Regions from separate parts of the Rudaea sp. genome, predicted to be linked through region 1. Evidence: predicted binding sites of a transcription regulator. Region 1 holds the regulator's gene; each other region holds the start of a gene.
The links. The regulator sigma-54, encoded in region 1, starts transcription at its own class of promoters, with help from an activator protein. The targets are predictions, from matches to a motif close to TGGCACGNGCNTTGC.
Positions count from the first base shown of each region.

Region 1 (6,681 bases):
AACGAATGCCGTGCGACTGGCCAATCCGCAGGTACGGCGACGGCGATCGAGGCGAACATGTGCGCAACGGAACCGGAACTCGAATCCCGAGTCCCGGACCCCGGCTCCCAGGCTCACCATGGCGACTGCCTCAGCATTTGATGCGCCTGACGGTCGAGGAATGTCTGCGCCGGGTCGATGCCCTTGGTCTTGAGCATGTGGTTGCGCACGGCTGCCTCGACAAGCACGGCGAGGTTGCGTCCGGCGGCGACCGGAATCGTGGTCTGCGGCACGCGCGTGTCGAGGATCTCGCGATAGCTGTTGTCGCCGTAGATGCGCTCCAGACCCGTGTCGTCGTTGTCGATCTTCCTCGTCGTGGCGAGGTGCACGATGAGGCGCAGGTATTTCGACGGCTTGACCGCGGTCTGGCCGAACATCTCGCGTACGTTGAGGATGCCGAGGCCACGCACTTCGAGCAGGTCCTGCAGGATCTCGGGGCAGGAGCCGTCGATCACGTCAGGGGCGATCTGGGTGAATTCGGGCGCATCGTCGGCGACGAGGCGATGGCCGCGCGTGATGAGTTCCAGCGCGAGTTCGCTCTTGCCCGAACCCGACTCGCCGGTGATCAACACGCCGATCGAGTAGACCTCCATGAGCACGCCGTGCAGCGTGACGCGCCGCGCAAGCAGGCGCGTGAGGTGATACTGCAGATAGGTCAGCAACTCGTGGCCACGCTTGGGGCTGAGCCAGATGGGCGTGTTGCTCTCGTTGGCCGCGGTCAGTACATCGGCGGGCACGTCCTGATCCTTGGTCACGATCAACGCGGTGGGCTGGGCTGCGACGATGCGTTCGACCGCCTCCCAGCGTTCGCGCGCGTCGAGGCCGTTGAGCCAGTTCAGCTCCTCGGTGCCGATGATCTGGATCTTGTTCGGATAGATGATGTTGAGGTAACCGGCCAGCGAAGGCCGGCGCGCCTGCTTCTCGGCCGGTGCGAGCGCTCGCCTGTCGCCTGCCTCGCCGGCGACCCAGCGCAGGGCAAGTCGCTCGGATACCTTGTCGAACAGTTCGCGGGCGGTTAGGCGTTCCATGACGGCAGATCGGATCGAAGGATCGACATTCTGCCAGTTCGACGGAGCGGTTGCGACACGCGGCGCGCGGCCGCGTGCGCACGTTCCGGCGATGGCGCAACGCCGCCGCACGAGGCGGCGCTGCGACGGCTACTTCTTCTCCGGCTCCAGCCGCTGCGCCGCTTGGCCGAACACGTAGCGCCAGCCTTCGCGCCGGTGCACGTAGACGTCGCTGAACCAGAGCTTGTAGTCGGCTGTCTTGCCTTCGCGCGTGTACTTGATCCAGAGCAGGGCGGTGACGACGGCGGTGTCGCCGTAGACGCGCACCTTTTGCGTGCCGGGCATTTCCTCCTGGCGTTCGTAGACGTATTCCTTGGCGCGCGCGCTGGCGAGCAGGTCGGACTTGGAGTAGGCCTGGCCGCGTCCGCTGACGAGGGTGAAGTCGTCGGCGAGGATACGGTCCATCGTCGCCGCATCGTTCGCGGCGACGGCGGTCTGGTATTGCGTGTCGAGCGAGGCAACCGTGGCGGCGTCATCGGCAAGTGCCATAGCCGGCGACAGGGCGGCGGCGAGCAATGCAGCTCGCTTGAAGCGGAAAGGCAAGGTCATCGGTTCTCCTGATCGACGCGCGGATGCGCCTCGCGGAAACCGATGCTAGGGCGAGGACAAGAACCGTTCTTGGAGAATCTTGCGGTCGCCGCGCCGAAGCTGGCGGAATGCGCGCGGCGACACGCCCGCGGCGCGACGGAACGTGCGCACGAAGTTGGACAGGTCAGCGAAGCCGCACTCGAAGGCGATGTCGGTGACCGCATGGTCGGCATCGCCGAGCAGGCGCGCCGCGCGGCGCAGGCGCGCGCGCACGAGGTACTGGTGCGGGGTCACGCCGAGCGCCTGGGTGAACACGCGCAGGAAATGGAAGGCGCTCAGTTCCGCCTTGCGCGCGGCGGCATCGAGGTCGATCGGCGCGTGCGCGTTCGCATCGATCCACAAGGCCACCTCGACCGCGCGGCGGCGGTCCCGCGGCGAAGCTGCGGCTTGGCGCCGCCCTTGCCCGCGCAGCAGGTCGACGAGCCGTGAAGCCACGATGAGGCCGATCTCGTCGAGCGCCTGGTCGCCGAAGCCATCGATGCAGGCTTGGGCCAATTCCGCGAACACGGCCAGTTCGGCGAGCGGCGGCAGGCCGCGGCTTTGCCAAAGGCCGTCCGCGCAGGCCAGCGCGTCGAACAGGTTCGGCGCGAGATGGAACGACAGGCATTCGTCGCCGCAGGGATGATGCTCGTGGGTGCAGACGAACTCGTCGCCCGCGCGGCCGAGCAGGAAGGAACCGGCAACGAGTTCGTGCTCGGCACCGCGGCAGCGATAGCCGAAACTGCCGCGGCGCACGTAGGAGAAGGAATGGCCGCCGTGTCGCTCGGCGAACGGGCGCGTGTGCGGACCCGCGTCGCAGCGGTAGTCGGTGACGATCAGCGCACCGCGGTGCAAGAGCGTGGGAGTCGCCATGCCGCCCAGTTTACGTCAACCGGGCGGCAGGCGCGGCAGGACGTCAGCTCGCGTAGCGTGCCTCGCGTACGGTGTCGCGGTGGTGGTTCTGCAGTTTTTCCTTGTGTTTCTTCACCTGGCGGTCGAGCTTGTCGGCGAGGCCGTCGATCGCTGCGTAGAGGTCGGCACCGGTGGCGTCGGCGTGAATGGTCTTGTTCGCGCCGCAATGCACGGTGGCTTCGGCTTTCTGGAACAGCTTCTCGACGGAGAGGACCACAGCGGCATCATGCAGGTGCTCGAAATGTCGGACAATGCGTCCGAGCTTCGATTCGGCGTAATCGCGCAGCGCGGGGGTGACGATGACTTGATGCCCACTGACGGTGATCTGCATGACGAAATCCTCTGTATTGAAGTTTCAGGTTGCCCGCCAAACGCGGCGGACAAAAATTCAGACCGATGCCTCGATGGTTGGTTCCGTGCCTGCCTCCTTTTCGTTGGATGGAAGTGGGTTGAGTCGTGGCGCGCCGGTCATGGCGCGGAGGCGGCCAGACACAAACGGCCGCGCTCGGAGGAAGAAGGAATATTCATGCCCTCGCGGTACTTCGCCACGGTGCGCCGGGCGACCTCGATGCCGCGCTTGTTCAGCTCGGAAGCGAGAGCCTGGTCCGACAAGGGCTTGCGCGGAGTTTCGTCGTCGATCAGCTTCTTGATCATCGCCTGGATCGCGGTCGCCGAGGCCGCGCCGCCGTCCACCGTGCCGACCCCGGAGGAGAAGAAGAACTTGAACTCGAACGTGCCGCGCGGCGTGTGCAGGTACTTGCGCGTGGTCATGCGCGAGACCGTGGATTCGTGCATGCCGATCTCGTCGGCGATGTCGCGCAACACGAGCGGGCGCATCGCTTCGGCGCCGAAATCGAGGAAGGCGCTTTGCGCGCGCACGATCGCGCTTGCGACCTTGAGCATCGTGTCCGCGCGCGTTGCCAGACTCTTGATCAGCCAGCGCGCCTCCTGCAATTGGCCGCGCAGATATTGGGCGTCGTCGCGCTGCGCGCGCGCGATCAGGCCCGAGTAGTGGCGATTGATCGACAGTCGCGGCTGGCAATGCGGGCTCAGGGTGACGTTCCAGCGTCCGCCCTGGCGACGCGCGTAGGCATCGGGTGCGACGAATTCAGTCGCGGTCGCGCTGTACCGTGCGCCGGGTTTCGGGTCGAGAGAACGGATCAGCGCGATCGCCGCATCGATCTCGGTGGTATCGGCGCGCAGCAGCTTTGCCAGGCGCGCGCGATCGTTGCGCGCCAGCGTTTCCAGATGCGCGGTCACGATCTCGCGCGCGGCCTTCCAGCCAGCGGTCGACGGATCGAAAGTGTCGAGCTGCACGCGCAGGCATTCGCCCAGGTTGCGGCTGGCCACGCCGATCGGATCGAAATGCTGGATGCGGTGGCGCATCGCCTCGACTTCCGCGGCCGTCGCCGCGTTGCCGTTGACGGAAGGCAGGCCGGCGAGCGAACCGCACAGCGATTCGGCATCCTCGTGCAGATATCCATCCTCGTCTATCGCCTCGATGATCGCCGCACCGATCGCGCGGTCGCGCGGCGACAGCGCGGTGAGGTTGAGTTGCCAGAGCAGGTGATCGCGCAGGTCTTCGGGTTCGGGATCCTGCTTCTCGACGCCGTCCTCGTCGACCGGCTTGGGGCTGCCGTAGTCGCTGCCGTCGTCCTCGAAGTCTCCGGCGAGTTCGAAATCGTCGACCTCGCGTGTTTCGTCGCCGGCGTTGTCACTGCGTTCGCCGGCATCGTGCTCGGCTTCGGCGGGCTCGGTCGTCGCGGATTCACCGTCGAACGAATATTCGTCGCTTGCTGCCGGGTCGTCGTCGTTGCCGGCTTCGCTCAGTTCGAGCAGGGGATTGGACTCGAGCACCTCGCGCAGTTCGATTTCGAGTTCGACACTCGACATCTGCAGCAGTTTGATCGCCTGCTGCAGTTGTGGCGTCAGCGAAAGCTGCTGATGCAGGCGGAGTTGTAAAGCGGGTTTCACGGAGACGGCAAACTCACCCAGAACGACGGCGGAATCAGCATAGCGCCAAATCGGCCGGTCGGGTAAATCCGGAAGCACAAATTTTTCCGCTGGTCCATCGCGGCGGGCCGGTCCCGGCAGCCGTGGCCGGCAGACCGGACGATCGCCCCGCCCTAGGCCAGAGGCAGATGGATCTCTATTTCCAGGCCGCCGCCGGAGACGTTGCCGGCGCAGATTCGCCCGCCCTGGCGTTCGATCGCGCGCTTGGCGATCGCCAGGCCCAGGCCAGAACCGCCGCTCTTGCGCGCGCGCGCATCGTCGGTGCGATAGTAAGGCTCGAAGATGCGCGCGAGGTCGGATTCGTCCACGCCGGGACCGGCGTCGGCGACGCGCAACCGCGCCTCGCGCTCGCTACGGTCGAGGCGGATGCGGATGGTCGAGTCGGCGCGCGTGTAGTTGACCGCATTGCGCACGACGTTTTCGATCGCGCTGCCGAGCAGGTCGGCCTCGGCCTGCACCTGCAGCGGCGTGCTTTGCTGGATCAGCAGCGAACAATGCCGCGCCTGTGCTTCGAATGCCGCGTCGGCGACGATGTCGGCGACGAGCGTGTCGAGTGCGAGCGGCTCCACCCTCGAGGGCGTGGTCGTTTCCATGCGCGAGAGCTGGATCGCCTGCGCGATCATTTCTTCGAGCCGTTCCGACTCGCGTTCGATGCGGTCGAGCTGGAGTTTGGCGTCGCCGGCCTGCACCTGCGCGCGCGCGAGTTCGAGCGCCACGCGCTGGCGCGCGAGTGGCGAGCGCATCTCGTGCGAGACGTCGCGGATCAGGCGGCGCTGACCCTCGACGAGTTCCTTGAGGCGCGCGGCCATGCCGTCGAACTCGCTGGCGAGGGCGAGCATCTCCGCGCTGCGCCCGAATTTCAGTGCGCCGACGCGCGCGTCGAGATCGCCGCCGGCAACACGCCGCGCGCCGGCGCGGATGCGCGACAGCGGCGCCGCGATGTAGGCGGCGAGGATCAGGGAGAACATCGCGCTGATCACGCTGGCGATGACTACCTGGTCCCAGAAATACGTCGGCCGCCGGGTGAGAATGCGCAACACCGCCGACTGGAGATAGGCGGCGACCGCGGTATAGCGTGTACCGTCGGGCAGGGAGATCGCGCGGATGCGCGTGCGCCGCGAATGTAGCCCCTGTTCGTCGACGACTGCGCCGGCTACCTCCTCGGCTATGCCGGGCCCGGTCTCGTTGCCGAGAATGTCTCGGTTGTTCGCGTCGAGCACGTACAGGGTGATGCCGCGATCGCTCGCGCCTCGCTGCACCTCGCGCAGCGCCTCGATACCGCCCGCGTGCAGGGCACGACTCGCGCCGCGCAACTGGTCGTTGAGCACCGATTCCATGCGCGTGATGCCGAGCCCTGGAATTTCCTCGTTCTCGAACGTGTACGAGGTGCTCCAGGCGATCGCGAGAATCAGCACGAGGGTGCCGGTCCAGAACAGGGCGAAGATGCGCCAGAACAGGCGGCGCATGGCGTCAGGTTTCGTCGACCACGCGGAACAGGTAGCCGCCGCGCTGGATCGTGTGGATCAGCGAGTCGCCGTCGGCGGCGGGGCCGAGCTTGCGCCGCAGCTTGGAGATGTGCACGTCGATGCTGCGATCGAACGGGCGCAGCGTGCGTCCGAGTACCGCCTGCGCGATCGCGTCCTTGCCGACCACGCGACCGGCCTCGCGCATCAGCATGGCGAGGATATTGAACTCGGTGCCGGTCAACGCGATCGCCTCGCCGCGCACGCTGACCGTGCGTGCCGCCGCGGCAAGCTTGACCGGGCCCAGGCTGAGGTCGCCCATGTGCGCTGTCTCGGCCTCGCCGCGCGTGCGGCGCAGGATCGCGCGCAGGCGCGCGGCGATCTCGCGCGGGTTGCACGGTTTGGGCACGTAGTCGTCGGCGCCGAGCTCGAGGCCGAGGATGCGATCGATGTCCTCGCCGAGCGCGGTCAGCATCAGCACCGGCAACTGCGACGCGCGGCGCAGCTCGCGCAGCACGTCGATGCCGGATTTCTGCGGCAGCATCACGTCGAGGATCACCGCGTCGTAGTTGCCTTCGGTGAGGGTACGCAGGGCCGAATTGCCGTCCCCGGCGACATCG
Region 1 is NZ_DBNHDN010000006.1:13,872-20,552, forward strand. Features, by position in the region: gene hprK (HPr(Ser) kinase/phosphatase) at 114-1,067, opposite strand; gene AC16HO_RS01400 (nuclear transport factor 2 family protein) at 1,197-1,655, opposite strand; gene AC16HO_RS01405 (helix-turn-helix domain-containing protein) at 1,701-2,546, opposite strand; gene hpf (ribosome hibernation-promoting factor, HPF/YfiA family) at 2,590-2,916, opposite strand; gene AC16HO_RS01415 (RNA polymerase factor sigma-54) at 3,054-4,559, opposite strand; gene AC16HO_RS01420 (ATP-binding protein) at 4,712-6,064, opposite strand; gene AC16HO_RS01425 (response regulator) at 6,069-6,681, opposite strand, start outside.

Region 2 (6,681 bases), on a different contig from region 1:
GCGCGAGGAGCCGAGGGCGCGACGCGCGGATCGAGTCCGCCATGAATGCGCCGACCCGCGAATTTCATCCGCGCCGCTGGCTGCGCAATCCGCATGTACAGTCGGTGCTCGCTTCCAGCGGCGTGCGTCGCCTGTTTTTTCGCCATCGACGTGTGCTCGTCGATGGCGCGGCGACGGAACACGTTCTCGACTGCGGCGACGGTGTGCGCCTGCAGGGTTTCCACACGCGCCAGACCGTGCGCCCGCAGCCGCGCGCGCTGGTGGTCCTGCTGCACGGCTGGGAAGGCAGCGTGCAGTCGACCTACGTGCTCAATACCGGCGCGCGCCTGCTCGCCGAAGGTTGCGACGTATTCCGCCTCAATTTCCGCGACCACGGCGACACGCATCACCTCAACCGCGACATCTTCCATTCCTGCCGCATCGAGGAGGTGGTCGGCGCGCTGGCCGCGATCGCGGCGACACTTTCGCAGCGGCCGCTGGTCTTGGGCGGCTACTCGCTTGGTGGAAACTTCGCCCTGCGCGCGGCCTTGCGCGCGCGCCAGGCGGGCGTCGAGCTGGCGTGGGTGTTTGCGGTCTGTCCGCCGATCAGCCCGAGCGTGGCGATGCGCGCGATCGAATCCTCGCCGGTCTACTCATACTACTTCCTGCGCAAATGGCGCAGTTCGCTCAAGCGCAAGCAGGCTTTGTTTCCACAGGTGCAGCTGTTCGCCGCGAGCGAATTGCGCGGCAACCTGCGCGAACTGACCCAGAGCCTGGTCAGCCGTCATACCGATTTCGGCACGGTGGAAAACTACTTCAACGGTTATTCGATTGCCGGCGATACGCTGTCGGCCCTGGCGGTGCCGGCGACGATCCTCACCGCCGCGGACGACCCGATCATTCCGGTCGCCGATTTTCATGCGCTGAAGCTTTCCGCGTCGACCGAACGCGTCATCGTGCCGCACGGCGGGCACTGCGGCTTCATCCGCGACGCGAGCCTGTCGAGCTGGGCCGAGGATTTCCTTGCCGAACGCCTGAACGCGCATCTGGGCAATCGCCCCTGAGCGTACCGTTTCGCCTATCATGACGGCCGGTTCCACATGTCTTTTCCGTCGATGACCCTCGAAGAAATCCTGCCGCTGCACCGTGCCGGCGAGTTCGATGCCGCCGAACGCGCGTACCGCGAACATCTTGCCGCCCAACCGGACGACGTCGATGCCCTGCACCTGCTCGGCGTGGTGTTGCATCAGCGCGGCGACAGCGCCGCGGCGATGGCGCCGTTGTTGCAGGCGGTGCGCATCGCGCCGGACGTGGCGCGGCTGCATCTCACGCTCGGCGGCGTGCTCATGCAGTTGGGTCAGGACGAGGCTGCGCGAGGCGCGTTCCTGCGCGCGCTGGAGCTCGATCCGAACCTGGTCGAGGCACACGGCGTGCTCGGCCATCTGCAGTTGGGCGAAGGCGACCTCGATGCCGCGGAGAATCGCTTCCGCATCGGCCGCCGCGCCACCGATGCGTTCGAAGACGAGGACCCGCTGATCCTGCTTGGCCTCGGCAACATCTACCTTGCGCGCGGCGATGGCGTGACCGCGTCGAAGTTCCTCAGCCGGGCGGCCTCGCTCAGGCCGGACGATGCGGCGATCCAGACCGCGCTCGGCCAGAGCCTGTTCGCGCAGGAAAGCTTCGCGTTCGCCGAGCAGGCGCTGGCCAATGCACTGCGCCTGCACCCGGATTCGAGCACCGCGAAATTGTTCCTCGCGCGTGCGCGCATGCGCCAGAACAAGGACGACGCCGCGCGCGAAGGATTCAGCGAGCTGGTCGCCGCCGGCAAGCAGGTGTTCGGCGCGACCGCGGGACTCGGCGATATCGCGCGCAAGCATGGGCAGACGGTCAAGGCCCTGAAGTACTACAAGCGCGCGCTCGAACTCGACCCCACGCATGCCGGCGCGATCAACGCCTGCGCCTGGTGCATGGAAAAACTCGGCGACCCCGAAGCCGCGGTGCGCTACCTCAGCGACGGCGTGCGGCGCTCCCCCGATGCCGATTCGCTGCGTCCGCAGCTCGCCGTGCTGCTCGAACGGCTCGGCCGCGGCGACGAGGCGGCGCAGGTACGTGCGGCGCTCGCGGGTTGAACGCGACGATGACGACGCACGATACGCAGGCCGACGCGCAGCTGCAGCGCGCCCGCGCCGCCGTGGAGGCGGGGCGCTACGCGGAGGCCGACGCGGCGTTCGCGCTCGTGCTGACGCAGGATCCCGGCCATGCCGAGTCGCTGAACTATCTCGCCCAACGCGCCCTCGTCGATGGGCGCCCGGCGCAGGCGATCGAGTTGCTCGAGCGTGCGCTCGCACGCGACGCGGACAATGCCGAGTCATGGAAGAACCTCGGTTTCGCGCGCCTCGCCGCGGGCCAGGGCGAAGCCGCGACGGCCGCACTGGAGGCCTCGATCCGTCTCGATCCCGGCGCGTTCCGCGCGCGCCTGTTTCTCGCCCAGATCCACGAACGCGCCGGCCGCGTGCGCGAGGCGACGATGCAGTACTTCGGGGCCATCGTTGCCGCGCAGGCGCAGGGTCTCTGGCTCAGCGAGGAGAGCACGCCGCCGGCAATGCGCGAACGCGTGCTGCAGGCGATGGATTTCGTCGATCGCCATCGCCGCGCGATCTTCGCCGAGGTGCTCGAACCTCTGCGCACGCAACACGGCGACGCCGCGCTTGCGCGCGTCCAGCGCTGCCTCGCCATCTATCTCGGCGAAGCGTCGGCCGATTGGCCCGATCCACGCCAGCGGCCGAAATTTCTCTATTTCCCGGGCCTGCCAACGCCGCCGTATTTCGATCGCGCGCTGTTTCCGTGGTATGCCGCGCTGGAGGAAAACGTCGGCGTGATCCGCGCCGAACTGCACGAGGTGCTGCGCGACGAGGCAGGCATCGCGCCGTTCCTCGGCACGAACGCGCTCGACCGGGTCGGTGACCAGCTCGCCGGCGCGGAAGCACCGCCCGCCTGGGACGCATTCTTCTTTCATCGCCACGGCGAGCGCATCGACGAAAATTGCGCGCGGTGCCCGCGCACCGCAGCGATCCTCGATTCGCTGCCGCTGGTGCGCATTCGCGAACACGCGCCGGAAATCTGCTTTTCGCTGCTCACGCCGGGCACGCACATCCTGCCGCATCGCGGCGTGACCAACACGCGCCTGGTCACCCACCTGCCGCTGATCGTGCCCGAGGATTGCGCCATCGTCGTCGGCGGCGAAAAGCGCGAGTGGCGCGAAGGCGAGTGTTTCACCTTCGACGACACGTTCGAGCACGAGGCGTGGAACCGCGGTGCGTCCACGCGCGTGGTCATGCTGATGGATTGCTGGAACCCCTACCTCAGCGAGGTCGAACGCGACGCAGTCACCCTGCTGGTCGGCGCGATCGGCGATTTCAATCGCGCGGCGGGTATCAACAGCTGACACTGCCCGGCATCGGGGCTCCCTCTCCTTTCAAAGAGAGGGGCCAGGAGCACCGGGCAGTGACGCGGTTACTCCTGCGGCGCCACGTTGAGATAGCCGCCTGCGGCGGCGACGGTGGCCCACAGTTCGGCGGCAAGATGGAACGAGCGACCGAACAGGTCCTCGGCCGCCGCACGGTCGCCGTTCATCAGATAGTACGCGCCGACTTCGGCGATTTCCTTCTCATCTTCCGGATTGGCCTGCGTGTATTTGTCGAACAGCGGCTTGGCCTTGGCCCATTCGCCGGCTTCGCGGTAGACGCGCGCGACGCGGAACTCGTCGCTAGGCTTGTGCTTCTTGTTCAGTACGTCGTCGAAAATCGCCTGACCTTCGGCCTTCATGCCGCCGAGGTAATAGACGCGGCCGATTGCGATGCGTTCCCAACTGCCGTCGCCCGCCTGCGCACGGGCGGCGTCGAGCAGGGCACGTGCGGCCTCCTGCTTGGACTTGCCCTGGAACAGTGACGTTTCGAGCTTCTTCTGTCCGGCGAAACCGACGCCGATTCCGGCGGCGAAGATCAGGGCAGCGAGGGCGGTATGACGAAATTTCATTGCGACTCCTTGTGCGTGGTGTGGTTCGACCCCGGGACAGCATATCCGTGTCGGTGGCGGCGTTGCATGCGCAGTTTCCGCGACCTGGGGCGGCGCCGCGATCTACGATTTTGGTGCATATTTGGAGACGTTGCATCAAAATAGTGCGAATTCGTGCTGCGTTACGATTTTCGGTGGCCATGCCTCTTGATTACAAAAGAGTTTTCATCGTTGGCATCCAGATTGCTTTATTTTCGTCACAACTATTCAACCAAGGGAATCGTCATGTCCTCCAGCTTCACCCAGTTCGTCAAAGACAACAAAGTCGAGTTCGTCGACCTGCGCTTCGCCGACATGCTCGGCAAGCAGCATCACGTTACCTTTCCGGCCAAGGCCATCGACGAAAGCCTGTTCGAGGACGGCAAGATGTTCGACGGCTCCAGCATCGCGGGCTGGAAGGGGATCAACGATTCCGACATGGTGTTGATGCCCGATCCGGACAGCGCGATCCTCGATCCGTTCGCCGCCGATCCGACCGTGATCCTCACCTGCGACGTGCTCGAGCCGTCGACGATGCAGGCCTATACGCGCTGCCCGCGCTCGGTGGCCAAGCGCGCCGAAGCGTACCTGAAGTCCTCGGGCATCGCCGACACCGCGTTCTTCGGCCCGGAGCCGGAATTCTTCATCTTCGACTCGGTGCGCTACAAGAACGACATGCAGGGCGCCAGCTTCGAGATCAATTCCGAAGAGGCCGCGTGGAGCACGAACGACAAGTTCGATGGCGGCAATTCCGGCCATCGTCCGGGCGTCAAGGGTGGCTATTTCCCGGTGCCGCCGGTTGATTCGCTGCAGGACCTGCGCAGCGAGATGTGCAAGGTGCTCGAAGCCTGCGGCCTGACGATCGAAGTGCATCATCACGAAGTCGCGACTGCCGGCCAGTGCGAGATCGGCACCAGGTTCAACACGTTGACGAAGAAGGCCGACGAACTGCTGACGATGAAGTACGTCATCAAGAACGTGGCCCACCAGAACGGCAAGACCGCGACCTTCCTGCCGAAGCCGATCGTCGGCGACAACGGTTCCGGCATGCACGTGCACCAATCGCTGGCCAAGGGCGGCACGAACCTGTTCGCGGGCGATTTGTACGGCGGCCTTTCGCAAACCGCGCTGTACTACATCGGCGGCATCTTCAAGCACGCGCGTGCGATCAACGCCTTCACCAACTCGACCACGAACAGCTACAAGCGCCTCGTGCCGGGCTTCGAAGCGCCGGTAATGCTCGCCTACTCGGCGCGCAACCGCTCGGCCTCGTGCCGCATCCCGTTCGTGCACTCGCCGAAGGCACGCCGCATCGAGCTGCGCTTCCCCGATCCGATGAACACCGGCTACCTCACCTTCACCGCGCTGATGATGGCCGGCCTCGACGGCATCCTCAACAAGATCGATCCGGGCGCGCCCGCGGACAAGGATCTGTACGATCTGCCGCCGGAAGAGGAGAAGCTGATCCCGACCGTGTGCCACTCGCTCGACCAGGCACTCGAGGCGCTGGACAAGGATCGCGCCTTCCTCAAGGCCGGCGGCGTGTTCAGCGACGACTTCATCGATGCCTACATCGAATTGAAGATGGGTGAAGTGTCGAAGTTCCGTGCGGCGACGCACCCGGTCGAGTACCAGATGTACTACTCGATCTGAGCGATTGCCCCTATCCCGCCGGGATAGGGGCAAGGGTTCGGCTGGCGACGGTCGAACCCGCATCCGCCCCTCGGCGGGCGCCTTCTCCGGGCGGGAGAAGGAAGGAAAAAGTATACAAGTTCATTTCTGGAGATTGAGTACTCACGCTCAGGGTTGAGTGTTGTCTGCAAAAAGGCAGCCGAGGCGAAAAAAACGCAGGGCTGGGGGCGGGACGGAAAACGCGTCGTTCGCGGCGCACACGCTTTCTTTCCCCGACGTTACTGGAGACCTACGTGATGAAGACCCGCCTGACCCTCGCGATCCTTTCCGCCGCCCTGCTTTCGGCCAGGGCGCACGCCGATGAACCCACCGCCGCGCCGACTCCGGACTGGACCTTTCCCGGTTCGGTGTCGATCGCCAACGACTACATCTTCCGCGGCCTGACCCAGACCAATACCGAACCGGCGCTGCAGGCCGGCATCGAAGTCGACCACGCCTCGGGTTTCTACGCCGGTGCGTGGGGCAGCAACATAAACTGGCTGCACGACTACACTTCGGCGGTTTCGTCCAGCCTCGAAGTCGACCTCTACGCCGGCTACCGCACCAAGATCGCCGACACGATCGGCCTCGACGTCGGCCTGTACGAGTACTACTACCCGGGTGACTTTCCGAAGAACGTCGGCTACAAGCTGCCGTACACGCTGGAAGGCTATGTCGCGCTGAGCTACAGCTTCGTCTCGCTCAAGTACTCGCACACCTTCACCAACCTGTTCGGCTTCGCCGGCACCAAGCACTCGGGCTATCTCGACCTGTCGGCCAACTACGAGTTCGTGCCAACCTGGGTAGTCAATGCGCACATCGGCCGGCAGAAGGTCGACGGTTTCAGCGCGGCAAGCTACACCGACTACAAGCTCGGTGTGACCAAGAATTTCGACGGCGGCTGGTCGCTCGCGGTCGCGTACTACGACACCAATGCGGACAAGGCCGTCTACACGTTTCCGGACGGCACTTTCCAGG
Region 2 is NZ_DBNHDN010000031.1:98,135-104,815, forward strand. Features, by position in the region: gene AC16HO_RS11040 (YheT family hydrolase) at 42-1,043, shown strand; gene AC16HO_RS11045 (tetratricopeptide repeat protein) at 1,080-2,108, shown strand; gene AC16HO_RS11050 (aspartyl/asparaginyl beta-hydroxylase domain-containing protein) at 2,117-3,424, shown strand; gene AC16HO_RS11055 (tetratricopeptide repeat protein) at 3,493-4,014, opposite strand; gene glnA (type I glutamate--ammonia ligase) at 4,279-5,685, shown strand; gene AC16HO_RS11065 (TorF family putative porin) at 5,961-6,681, shown strand, end outside.
Region 2: glnA (type I glutamate--ammonia ligase) is a predicted target of sigma-54. The motif match lies at 4,226-4,240, and genes of this name have one in related genera.

Region 3 (6,681 bases), on a different contig from region 1:
CCGTACAAAGCAACGCCACGGTTGACGATGTCGCAGCACACCGTCTTCAGGCCGGTGTTGCTGAGGTCATGCTCGTATTTCCACAACGGCTTGCCCGTTGCCGCCTCGAATGCCCACAGCTTGCCGCGCGGCCCGGTGATGAACATGTAGTCGCCGTTGACGATCGGCGGTGCTTCGTGACCGACGTCATGGCCTTCGAGCTCGTTCTTGAAATCCCACGCCGGCTTGAGGTTGGCGACGTTGCCGGTGTTGATGTCGTTGAACGGCGCGTAGCCGCTACCGGACCAGTCGCGGCGATACATCAGCCAACCGTCGTCCTTGGCGGCATTGGCCAGGCGCGCGTCGGTAACTGGTTGATACGCGCCGGGATCGGCGACGGCGCTGCCGGAACCGAACAGTGCCAGTGCCAAGGTGCAAGCGACTGGCAACGAGGACGTCTTGATGACTTGCTTGATCATGTTGATTGCTCCCGAGGATTGGTGATCAGAAGAAAATGATTCCGCCGAACGAGCCGCCGAACATCTTGGCAGTGTTGCCCAGGTAGTCCTTCGAGCGCGTGTCGCCGAGTTCGCCGGCGAGGGTGATGCTCTTGGTCAGGCCGTAGTAGAGGCCCGCAGTGAGGTTGGCGTTCGATTTGAACGAGGCATTGAGCGCCGTATTGCGCGCGTTGTCGTCCTGGTTGCGGCTCTCGCCGTAGTTGATGCCGAACTTGAGCTTGTCGCTGACCTTGTACGTGCCCTGCAGGAAGTAGTTGCGGCCTTTGACCGGCCCCTGATCGCCATCGGAGAGGATGCCGAGACCCTTGCCCTCCTGGTAGTTGGCGAGTACGGCGAACGGCCCGGCGCTGTATGAGGCGCCTATCTCGGCGGCCGTTTCGGCGAAACCGCCGGTGCCGGCGCCGGCATCGGCGAAGTGCTGCATCTTGGCGCCGATCCACGCCTTGAAGCCGTTGCCCGCCCAGGCGAGCTGGGCCTGGTACTGCGGTCCCGCCTGCGAGGCGTAAACGCCGCTGTCGACCGGGCTGACCAGCGCGCCGGTGAAAGTGAAGCCACCGCCGATAACAGGCGAGACGTAGGTCATCTGGCCGTAAGTGCCGAGATACGTGTAACCCGCGCCGATGTGGCCGAGGGTGACGCGGCCGCGCTGCGTGCCCTGCACCGGCGCGCCGGCGCCGAGCAGGGTCATGTCGCTGAGGATCGGGTTCGAGCCGAACACACCGTAGTCACGGCCGATCTTGAGCGTGCCGGCTTCGGCGGTGCCGATCGTAAAGAACGCCTGGCGCACGTCGACCCCGCTGTTCGCGGCAAGGCCCGATGACGTCGCCGTGGCCGCATAGATGCCGATCGTGCCGCCGATCTCGAGGCCATCCTGGCTGGTCTTGAACTTGGTGACGAGTCCGCTCGGCAACAGGCCGTTGCCGATCGTCGTCTTGCTGCTTTCGCCGCTGCAACCGAGCCCACGCCCGGCAATTGCCGGACCGCCGACCGCGTCGCCCGAGCAACTGACGCTGGTCGCGTAGGCGTTGACGATGCCGCCGACATCGACGGTCCAGTCGCCGGACTGAATCTCGACGGCGCCGGCCTGCGCTGCGGCCAGTGCCGCAGCCAGGGCGGTTGCGTGGATCAGTCGGCGAGGCGCTCGCCGGAATTGCTTAGATGGTGTTGATGGCGCGTACACGTTTCCTCCCAGACAGTAGTTGTTGGAAAAATCTGTTCTGTCGCGGCAGCGCGGCAGCGCGTTGCCGTTTCGTGACCAAACACGTCCACGACGCGGGCCGGAGCCCGCGTCTTCCTTCCTGCATCCCCCGGCCCCGGACCTAGAAGAACCCGAGCTTCTTCGGCGAGTAGCTGACCAGCATGTTCTTGGTCTGCTGGTAGTGGTCGAGCATCATCTTGTGCGTCTCGCGGCCGATGCCGGACTGCTTGTAGCCGCCGAACGCTGCATGCGCGGGATAGGCGTGGTAGCAGTTCGTCCACACACGCCCGGCCTGAATCTCGCGGCCGAAGCGGTAGCAACGATTCGCTTCGCGGCTCCACACGCCGGCGCCGAGGCCGTACAGCGTGTCGTTGGCGATGTGCAGCGCCTCCTCTTCGTCCTTGAAGGTCGTTACCGAGACGACCGGGCCGAAGATTTCCTCCTGGAAGATGCGCATCTTGTTGCTGCCGGCGAACACGGTCGGCTTGACGTAGTAGCCGTCCTTGAGATCGCCGCCGAGCACGTTGCGCTCGCCGCCGGTCAGCACCTTCGCGCCTTCCTGCTTGCCGATGTCGATGTACGAGAGAATCTTCTCGAGCTGTTCGCTCGAAGCCTGCGCGCCGATCATCGTGGCCGGGTCGAGCGGGTTGCCGGCCTTGATCGCGTTGACGCGCTGTATCGCGCGTTGCATGAACTTGTCGTAGATCGATTCGTGGATCAGCGCGCGGCTCGGGCAGGTGCAGACCTCGCCCTGGTTGAGGGCGAACATGACGAAACCCTCGATCGCCTTGTCGAAGAAATCGTCGTCGCGCGAGGCGACATCGTCGAAGAAGATGTTCGGCGACTTGCCGCCGAGCTCGAGCGTCACCGGTATCAGGTTCTGGCTCGCGTACTGCATGATCAGGCGGCCGGTCGTGGTCTCGCCGGTGAACGCGATCTTGGCGATGCGCGGGCTCGATGCGAGCGGCTTGCCCGCTTCGAGGCCGAAGCCGTTGACGATGTTGAGCACGCCGGGCGGCAGCAGGTCGCCGATCAGTTCGGCCCAGACCAGAATGCCGACCGGAGTCTGTTCGGCCGGCTTGAGCACCACGCAGTTGCCCGCCGCGAGTGCGGGCGCAAGCTTCCATGCCGCCATCAGGATCGGAAAGTTCCACGGGATGATCTGGCCGACGACGCCGAGCGGTTCGTGGAACTGGTAGGCGACGGTGTCGTGGTCGATTTCGCCGATCGAGCCTTCCTGCGCGCGGATGCAACCGGCGAAGTAGCGGAAGTGGTCGATCGCGAGCGGAATGTCGGCGGCACGCGTCTCGCGCAGCGGCTTGCCGTTGTCCCAGGTCTCCGCATGCGCGAGCAGGTCGAGATTCTGCTCCATGCGGTCGGCGATGCGGTTGAGGATGTTCGCGCGCTCGGCCGGCGCGGTGCGGCCCCAGGCCGTCTTTGCCTTGTGCGCGGCGTCGAGCGCGAGCTCGATGTCGTCCTTGTCCGAACGCGCGACTTCGCAGAACGCCTGTCCGGTGACTGGCGTGACGTTGTCGAAATAGCGACCGGCTACGGGCTTGAGCCACTTGCCGCCGATGTAGTTTTCGTAGCGGGCCTTGAACGGAACTTGCACCGCAAGATGTTGCTGCTCGAGTTTGGTCATGACGCGTGAGGCTCCAGGTTGGTGGGCGTCTGCGTAGAGCACGCAGCGTGCCAACGGCCGCAGCTATTGCGGTGCAGCAACGTCAGGATACTTGTATAGAAATGCACTTGGCCGTGCGTTGCTGCGGTGCGCAACGCACGTTGCAGATGGCTTGTTGCATTCGCCCGGAAATTGTGTCCAGACTCGGTGCACCCGCCAGAGACAACTGTCGCAAATTGCGACACATGGAATTCCATGACCGATTTTGTTCTGGATCGCATCCAAGCCGCTCGCCATCGGTTCTTCGATGAAGGCGATGCGCCGCGTGGGCTCGTGCCCGCCACCATCCTGCGTTCCTGGCAGCGTTGTGCGGGGCTTGGTCTGTCGGAGCACGAGCGTCCCAACGTCGAGCCTCTGGCCGCTACCGCATTGCGCGAGGTCTGCCAGAAATACGAGGAACTGCGCCGTATCTGTCTGCCCGAAGTGCGCGCGCTGTACGCCGATGCGCGCGCGACCGGCAGCATCGTCATTTTGACTTCGCCCGATGGCATGATCCTCGAGGCGCTCGGCAGCGCCGACTTCCTCGACAAGGCGGCACGCGTTTCGCTGCGCCCCGGCGTGCCGTGGAACGAGAACCACACCGGTACCAACGCGATCGGTACGGCGATGATCGAGGGCCGCGCGATCGAGGTACGCGGCCCCGAACATTTCTTCGCGCCGCATCGCGTGCTCAGCTGTTCGGCCGTGCCGATCATCGACCCGTTCGGCAAGATCGCCGGCGTGCTCGATCTGTCGGGCGAGTCGTCGGTGCATCACACGCACGCGCTGGGCATGGTGCGCTTCGCGGTCGACCAGATCGAACGGCGCCTGTTCGAGCGTGATTTCCCGGATTGCCGTGTGCTGCGCGTGCAACGCGATGCCGGTCTGCTCGGTACGCCGCAGGAAGGCATTCTGGTGTTCGAAGACGGGCGCCTCGTCGCGGCGAACCGGCACGGCCTCGGCGCGGTCAATCTCGTGCGCGGCGACATCGGGCGCAGGGAATTCAACGAATTGTTCGATGCCAGGCTCGAATCGCTGCATGGCGAGGCCGGCCTGCGCGACCATCTCAACAAGCCGATCTTCGTGCGCGTGGACGAACAGCAACATCGTCCGGCCACGGCCGGACCGGCACGGCCCGCATCGGCGGCCGGCGGCAACATTGGCGTGTTCGACGCGCGACTCAAACACGAACTCGACCGCGCCGAGCGCGTGTTGCGCGCCGGCATGTCGGTGCTGCTGCTCGGGGAAACCGGCACCGGCAAGGAGGTGTTCGCGCGCGAACTGCATCGTCGCCTTGGCGGCGGGAACATGCCGTTCGTCGCGGTCAACTGCGCAGGTCTGCCCGAGAGTCTGATCGAGTCGGAATTGTTTGGTTACGAGGAAGGCGCGTTCACCGGGGCGAAGCGTCACGGGGCGAAGGGAATGCTGCGGGAGGCCGACGGCGGCGTGTTGTTCCTCGACGAGATCGGCGACATGCCGCTCGCCGCGCAGACGCGATTGCTGCGCGTATTGCAGGAGCGCGAGGTCACACCACTCGGTGGCGGCAAGCCGGCCAAGGTCGATTTCACCGTGATTGCAGCGACCAACCGCAATCTCAAGGTTGGAGCGCTCGATCAGTTCCGCTCGGACCTGTTCTTCCGCATCGCGCACTACACGGTCAACCTTCCGGCACTGCGCGAGTATCCCGATCGTCGCGAGTTGATCGAAATCTTCTGGAATCGACTCACCGCGGGCACGCCCACGCGCCTCGATCCCGGCCCGCTCGACATCCTTGCGCACTATTCCTGGCCCGGAAATCTGCGCCAGCTTACGGGCGCGTTGCGCACACTGGTCGCACTCGCGGGGCCGGGCGGCCGGGTCGAAACGCACGACCTGCCGGCGATGTTCCACGAGTTACCGCCGCCGGTGGAAGCGGACGCGCGGACACTCGCTGCGGACACTCTGGTCGCGTTGGGCGAAATTACCGAGAGGGCGATGCGTCAGGCCCTGGAAAAACACGCCGGCAATGTCTCAGCTGCGGCGCGCAGCCTGGGGGTCAGCCGCAGCACGCTTTATCGGCGGCTGGGCTGAGCCGTCCGGCGCGGACTCCTCCGCTGCCGCGCGATCCCCGGTGTGGCCGGCATGGCGTTGCGTTTCGCCACGCAGCCGCGTACGGTAGAAAACCGGATTGCGCATGCGCTGGCGACCTGCCGGCGCGCGCTGTGGGATGGATCGGCACGATGCGTTCCTGTCATAGATGAAGCAGCGCCCGTCATCGTCGACTGCCGCGATCCAGGCCGAGGCCGAGGTCTGGTTCGTGCGCCTGCGCGCCTACGACTGTTCGGCCCACGAGCGCCGTGCCTTCGAAGCCTGGCTCGCAGCCGCGGCGGAACATGCCGACGCCTATTCGGAGACGCAACGTTTCTGGGACTCTCTCGATTTGCTTCCGCACGAGCGCGACGCGCGCCGTCGACACGGGCAGGCGGGCGGGACCGAAGCGCTGCCAGGGTACGGTTCCGCCCTGGTCTGGGGTGGTGCGCTCGCAGTCGCTGCCGCTGCCGCCTGCGTCGCGTTCGGCGTCCGGTCGACATGGCCCGGTCGCTCCATGACGGCGTCGCGCGACTATTCGACCGCGCCGGGAGAGCAGCGCGAACTTACGCTCGAAGACGGTTCGCACCTGACGCTGAACACGGACACCCGCGTTCGCGTCCGCGTCGAGGGTGGCTCGCGCGAGGTCGAATTGATGCGCGGAGAGGCGTTGTTCGACGTGGCCCACGAACCGGGACATCCGTTCCACGTACGCAGCGGTGACATCACCATCGCCGATCTCGGCACGAGCTTCGATATCCGCAGCGACGCCGCCGACACCTGGATCACCCTGATCAGCGGTCGCGCCACGGTGACCCGTGATCGCGACGGCGCCGCGGTCGAGCTGGCGCCAGGCGATCAGTTCATCTCCAGCGCTACAACGTGGCGCAAGCAGACGGTCGCCGATCTGGCCATGGTGACGGATTGGAGCAGCGGCCACCTCGTGTTCCGAGCCGCCCCGTTGCGTGATGTCGTGGCGAAAGTGAACCGTTACGGTCCCCCTCGTCTCGTGATCGTCGACGATTCGCTGGGAATGCTGCAGATCAGTGGCGACTTCCGCATCGGCGACACGGATGCGCTGCTGCATGCTCTGCAAAGCGCGTTGCCGATTCGCGTGGAGAAGTCGTCCGAGGGGGAAACACGATTGTATTTGCGGCGCTGACGCGGAGTACCTGCGCCTGCGGCAGCGCACGGCAACGGGCAAAACCGCAGGCGCAGGTGCTCCGCGCGCGCGCATCCACAGCGCACGCGGGACGATG
Region 3 is NZ_DBNHDN010000016.1:58,461-65,141, forward strand. Features, by position in the region: gene AC16HO_RS06310 (methanol/ethanol family PQQ-dependent dehydrogenase) at 1-458, opposite strand, end outside; gene AC16HO_RS06315 (porin) at 484-1,677, opposite strand; gene adh (aldehyde dehydrogenase) at 1,817-3,337, opposite strand; gene AC16HO_RS06325 (sigma-54-dependent Fis family transcriptional regulator) at 3,572-5,425, shown strand; gene AC16HO_RS06330 (FecR family protein) at 5,592-6,584, shown strand.
Region 3: adh (aldehyde dehydrogenase) is a predicted target of sigma-54. The motif match lies at 3,376-3,390, and genes of this name have one in related genera.